Regions from separate parts of the Lactobacillus sp. B4026 genome, predicted to be linked through region 2. Evidence: predicted binding sites of a transcription regulator. Region 2 holds the regulator's gene; the other holds the start of a gene.
What was found. The regulator LexA, encoded in region 2, represses DNA repair genes until DNA is damaged. The targets are predictions, from matches to a motif close to CNAACANNTGTTNG.
Positions count from the first base shown of each region.

Region 1: xerS (tyrosine recombinase XerS) is a predicted target of LexA. The motif match lies at 1,762-1,775, and genes of this name have one in related genera.

Region 1 covers NZ_JAFNPD010000002.1:274,601-277,861, forward strand. Annotated here, with positions in the region: gene J3U69_RS03205 (NUDIX hydrolase) at 1-591, shown strand, start outside; gene xerS (tyrosine recombinase XerS) at 645-1,718, opposite strand.
Region 2 covers NZ_JAFNPD010000002.1:70,885-74,145, reverse strand. Annotated here, with positions in the region: gene J3U69_RS02265 (ABC transporter ATP-binding protein) at 1-896, opposite strand, end outside; gene J3U69_RS02260 (YneF family protein) at 970-1,185, opposite strand; gene J3U69_RS02255 (DUF896 domain-containing protein) at 1,255-1,503, opposite strand; gene lexA (transcriptional repressor LexA) at 1,656-2,279, shown strand; gene J3U69_RS02245 (MerR family transcriptional regulator) at 2,328-2,687, opposite strand; gene J3U69_RS02240 (hypothetical protein) at 2,750-3,046, shown strand.

The DNA of each region.
Region 1 (3,261 bases), 200 kb from region 2:
AGTATCGCACAAGATGGACTGGAATATGGTCATGATCGCTTTGATTTGGAACGATATGCTCGCATTAGAGAAATTGCAACTGAAATGATGGCAGCTAAAACTGGTTTGCCGTTAAAGCAAGTAAAGGACTTATTCAGCAGCGATGATGGCTACCAAACACCCAAATTGTCTACACGTGCGGCAATTTTTAAGAATGATAAGCTATTGCTGGTACACGAAACCACAGATGATCATTGGTCAATGCCTGGCGGTTGGTGCGAGCCAAATTTATCAGTTGCGCAAAACTGTATTAAAGAAGCTCGGGAAGAATCGGGCCGAAAGATTGCAATTGATCAAGTAATTGCAATCAGAAACAGCAAAACTAACGTTCATGGCCATGACCGAACTGAGCGAGCAATTAATGTCTGTAATGTAATCTTTTTATGTCATGAACTAGGTGGAGATTTTGTAAAAAATACTGAAACAACTGAATGCGACTATTTTTCCTTAGACAATTTGCCGCCGCTTTCACTTATTAGAAATACACCAGAAGAAATTAAAATTTGTTTTGATGCTCATAAGGCCACAAACTGGCAAGTTTTATTTGATTAAAACAAAACTAAAAAGAACTCCACATAACATTATTGGAGTTCTTTTTTTCTTAGCTATTCTTTTTTATCTTTAGCTGTAGCAATTCTATCTAAAGCTGCTCGTTGCTTTTTTTGGTCAACGTGTGTGTACAAATCGGTAGCCGAGGTACCTTTTTGTCCAAGTTGCTGTGCTACTAACACCTGGTCTTTAGTCACATCATATAATTCGGAAGCGAGTGTATGCCGCAATTTATGTGGAGTTAGTGGATGACCAAAAGCAGCAGAATATTTATTAACCATTTTTTCAATGGCATTAGTCGTAATTCTTTTTGTTTGATGATGCCACCTCGTGAGGAAGAAAGCTGTTTCCTTTTTTGAGGCCATATAACGCTGTCTGCGGACTTTTTTATAGTCGGATATATAGTTTAGTGTCCATTGAGCAATCGGCACGCTATCGCGCTGTCCGCCTTTACGGGTGACATCTAAGGTAGCCTTTTTTAAATTCAAATCGGTAAGGTCAATTCCGGCACATTCTGAAACGCGAATACCGGTTCCAAGAATTAAAGCAATAATAGCCATATCACGCTCCTTATTGACTTTAAAACTAGGTAGCGCATGAACATTACACTGCTTTTCAAATTCATTAGCAATAAAATCTAAAAACTGATATTTTAATTTTCCGGTGTACATATGCGATTCCAAAACATGTGCACGATAATTTAACGTTTCAGTATTGTTAAGTGAGTCAATCTTCAGCATTACATTTCGTTCAAAATATGGTTTTCCATCATTATTATCAGCGGTAATAGTTAAAAATTTGAATAAGGAACGCAACGCATTAATTGACCGGTTAATCGTTGTCGGTGAATTTAAATTACCTTGCTTGTTTCGAACATGGCCCAAATAATTGATATAGAGCATAATATCGTTTCGGTGCAAAGTCGCCAAAGTTTCAATACTAATTTTTTGATTGGTATCAGCAGGGGAAATACCTTCATGACGAAGCCAATCAAAAAAACGTCTAATTTCTGTAAGATACTGGTACGATGTCGCTAAAGAATGACTGGTACCAAAATTGTACTCTTTGACAAAATCCGGCATCTTATTTAATTCTTCTTGAATGAGATCCAAATACTTTTTTGTTTCCACGTAGTTCTCCTAGCTTTTTTACTAACTATTATATAGCAAAATCTGAATGTATGTTTGTCTTTTTTATAGTGAAAGAGTGGGAAGTGGGGAAGAAGAGGCTTAATAAGGCTAATTTAACTGCAATAATAAGTGGAAGTTGACCACGTTAAAAAGAATACTTGGTCAGCGCCATTTTAGGTAACTAAGCAGGATAAATTGCGTTCTTTAGCCTTGTGCGTATTAAGAAACACGCAGGAGGGTAAAAAGGCCGGTAAAAAACAGATATTTTGAATAAATCCGACCAAAAACCGCGAACTTAAAATCTTAAACAGCCCAAATCCCAAGTTACAAGTTGATAGTTAAAACTTTAATTACTAGAATATTTTGCAAATGGTTTTAACAAAAGTTATATAATCATTTTTATAATATTTTTGAGTTAGATTTAAGCAAATTCAGCAAAAGCCTGTCAGATAGCTGCTTTTACTTATCATTAAAATTATAGTTTTAATGATACCAAAAATAAAATTTTGCTTATTTTTTGCTTATTTTTTGCTTATTTAGCGCGGATAGCTAAAGCATTTTAAGCAGCAAACCATACCCAGTAAAATTAGTACTCTACTAGCAAATGTATCCTGGCAGAGAATAGTTTTTGCGTTCAGTTCATACTTGCTAGTGATGATCTTCATTTACTTGTTCAAATTCCTCACCAAGATATCTTATAGTTAAACAGCAACAGAACGCTTTTGCTTGCTCAAACTAACCGTGAAAGCATCAAGTTATCAAGTGTGTCCTTAATTAACTTCCACTAGTTTTCTTGACGACAATAGTTTTATTTCAGCAATAAAACTACCTTTATTGAAAATTATTAAGACTCTCTAAAGTCAGTAGTGTAAGATTTGTCGAATAAGCTAAGAGGAATTAAACTAACTACTGCTTAAAACTTAAATAGTAATATTAGGTCGATTGTCGTTGATTATTAACAGATTTTGGCAAAACGCACTTCTACTAAAACAACTGGCAGTCATTGATAAAATTGAGATAACTTTACATAATATATATTATACGAAGTTGTCCTACGGATTGAATCATTTTCACTTGCTATACCCTTTATTTACTTTCTTAGGACCTGCATTTATTTAAGTTTGTAGCAACCGTCAAATTATCTTTTTTAATTTGATGTATTTAGTGTAATAATTGGTTTAATTTGCTTATTCAATTTTGAAGCGATTATAAATTTTTCTTAGAATTGTGAGCAATTTTTGTTTGTGCGAATTTTATTATTTTTGGAACTGTTTCTTTTGCTTTTTAGCAATTTTGCTAATTATTGCCAGTTTTTCAAAATAAATTAATAAGCGCTTTCTATCTTGATGTTATATATTATTACCCTTTTTGGTAAAACTATTCTTAACCATATTTTGGACTTCATTGCTAATCAAGCCTTCCAATAGGCAAAATAGTATTTGCCACTTTTTCAATTTCCATTTTAAGTTGATTTTTTTAGTAGTTTTTATTTGATTTTTTTCTATTTTGTCCTACAATACTATCTGGGGTATAGTTTAAAGTG
Region 2 (3,261 bases):
TTAAATAGATAGCCAATTGCAAACATCGGCCAAACCATATTCCCAATATACGCAATGAAAGAAACTAATTGGCCAATTGTAAGAGCCCGGTTACTAACCAATAACCCACCATAGATAATTGTAATTGTGTAAGTTAAACCGATTAGTAAAGTACCTAGTGGATCAAACAAGGAGTCCCACTTGAAAACACGTTTATTGATTTTGATCGTATTAGCAATCATATCATTGAATGCTTGCGTATCTTCTTTACCCTGACCAAAAGTTTTTAGGACCTTAATTCCTGAAACAGATTCTTGTGTTTTATTATTGAGGCGGGAAAAAGCAGCCTGTGATTCATCAAAGGCATCATATAATTGATCGCCCAACTTCCAAGCTCCCCAAGCTAAGAAAGGTAAGGGAATTAAAGCAACTATCGTCAACCGCCAGTCAACAAAGATGATCATTGCGATCATGGTTGAAACACTCATTAATAAAGAATCGACCAAAGTCAAAACACCTTCACCAGCAACTTCTTGAATAGCTGAAACATCATTGGTTGCGTGCGCCATTAAATCACCTGTTCGGTGGCGTTGATAAAAAGTGCGATCCATTTCCATAAAATGCCGAAATAATTTCGAGCGCAACTGCAGTTCTAGTTCTGCCGCTCCACCCCATATTTGCCTGCGCCACAAGTAACGAAAGCCATATAAAAGTAGTGCCGCGAAAATGATTGTCAAAATTAACAAGCCATATTCTTGCCAAGAAATATGTCCTTTATCGAGCTGATCAGCCATTAGTCCTAATATTCGCGGTGGAACCAAATTAATTACAGACGTTAAAGCCAAGAAGGTCACACCAATTAGGTACCGTTTTTTCTCCTTTTTAAAAAACCATCCAAGCTTAAAAAATATACCCATTTTTCACCTTTCTTTCCAAATAAAAAGGCGGAGAAATAATCCTCCGTCTTTATTTTCAATTCAGTAAGATTGACTATTTTTGATGCTTCATCATGTTCATCACCTGGTTAACCTTCTTAGCGGAAGGCTTTTGCCCCATTTGTGACATCATGGCAACGATCATATCCTCACTGATTGGTGGATTATCTTTAAAGTATTTCTTCATGTATGCTCTTGCACCATAAAAACCGCCAACAAGGCCAATTAATAATGCAACAATAATTAAAACAATCGCTAATCCTAATTTCATAAAATAATCACCTCAATTTGTCCAATAGATATATCTTACCGAAAATTTAAGTAAATTTAAAGACGTAAATTAGTCTTTTCGTAAACCTTTCTTCCGCTGAGCTTTCTTTGCTTTTTCAGAAGTAATTTCCTTGCCATTCTTATCAATTATGACAAGGTTTTCAACATCTTGCTTAAAACCGGCACGAAAGTTCTTGATAAATTCTTGATGAAGTTTTTCACGTTCTTTTTCTTCTTCATCAGACAAACCTTCTTTTTCTTTCTTATGATATAGTTCGTTTATCCGATTAATCATCTTTTTTTCATTGTCTTCTGTCATTTTTTGCACCTCTTTCGCACTTCTTAATAAAAAGAGTCTACCCTATTTCAGCTAAGAAAAAAAGTTTAATTTCTTAGAACGCTTGTTTGTATTATGACTTAATTTCTGTTAGAATATGTTTATCAGCAAATAGACTATCATGGGAGCTAAAGATGACTAACAAACAAAGTTCAAAACAATTACAAATTTTACGTTATATCTATGACACAGTTGAAAAGCGCGGATTTCCGCCAACTGTGCGAGAAATCTGCCAAGGAGTTCAACTTTCTTCGACTTCGACTGTTCACGGTCATTTGTCACGGTTGGAACGCAAAGGCCTTATTGTTAAGGATGCCACCAAGCCGCGAGCATTGGAAATAACAGACGAAGGTAAGAAAGCCATTGGCGTTAAGCCAACTGAAATACCTGTTGTCGGTGTTGTTACTGCCGGTCAGCCAATTTTGGCGGTTGAAGATATCGAAGATTACTTCCCTCTTCCACCAGATTTAGAAAATGATGCTGGTGACCTGTTCATGCTACGTGTTCACGGGGAAAGTATGATTAATGCTGGTATTTTAAATGGTGACAATGTTATTGTTCGTAAACAAAGCTCAGCAACAAATGGTGAAATTGTTGTTGCCATGACAGATGAAAACGAAGCAACTGTTAAACGTTTTTATAAGGAAAAAGATCATTATCGTCTTCAACCTGAAAATGATAACATGGCACCGATTATTCTTAATAGTGTTCATATCTTAGGTAAAGTTGTTGGTCTTTACCGTAATAATATTAATTAGCTTAAAAAGTTTTTAGTCTGTTAGATCGTTTAATTAATAACTGTTCATTTACTTAATGAGCAGTTTTTTTAGTGCTTTTTTCAATGCCACTAAAGCTTTTTTTCTGTGACGCAGTTCTCTGATTGCAGCATCATTTTCTGCTATTTTTTCTTCGATTAGCCGAAGATTTTGCTCATGCTGCTTTTTTGTACCACATGACTGGTCATTCAATTCTTTGATTGCGCAAATTTCTTTTAGTGAAAAGCCCAATTCTTGTAAGTTTTTTATTTCCTGAAATGATTCTACTTCATTATCAGTAAACCAATAATTTTTCCCCTTTCGTATTGGCGTTAATAAACTTAATTCAAGATAAAACCTAACTGTATCCTTAGTAGTATTCATTTTAGTGATAAATTCTTTTAAATACATGTATATTCTCCTTGACGTTGGGTCAACCCCCTATAGTTAACTAGCGCTAGGAGGAAAGAAAATTGAAAATTTCAACTAATTTATTGACTATTATTTACGGAACAATAATGATAATTGCGGCCGTAGCTAGCATTCACAAAATTCCTGTTTGGTTAATCTGCTTAAACGTTATCGCAAGCGTTTTCTTAATACTGACCTGCTTAACTGGTTACCATAAATATGCGCCAATTTGTTTATTTGCAATCTTACTCATTGCGTTAATTAATGGCTATTGCCTAAACAGAAAAATCAATTGGCTTCACTGGTTTATCAGACTGACCATAACTATTGCTTTAAGTTGGTTAAACTGGTGTTTTTAAAATAATGGCATTATTTAATTTACAAAAGAGATCTTCTGTTTGCTATTTAATTCCACTTCAATATATTTGTTACCATTTTTAACGTTAAGTCAAGTATAATCGCTTTCATAAAAAGAATCTGATGACTTTCCACATCAGCTATGCTTCTTAGCTTCACAAAGTTTACGGCGATTTTTAGCAATAAATACCGATATTACAACATTTTAATTTTACAT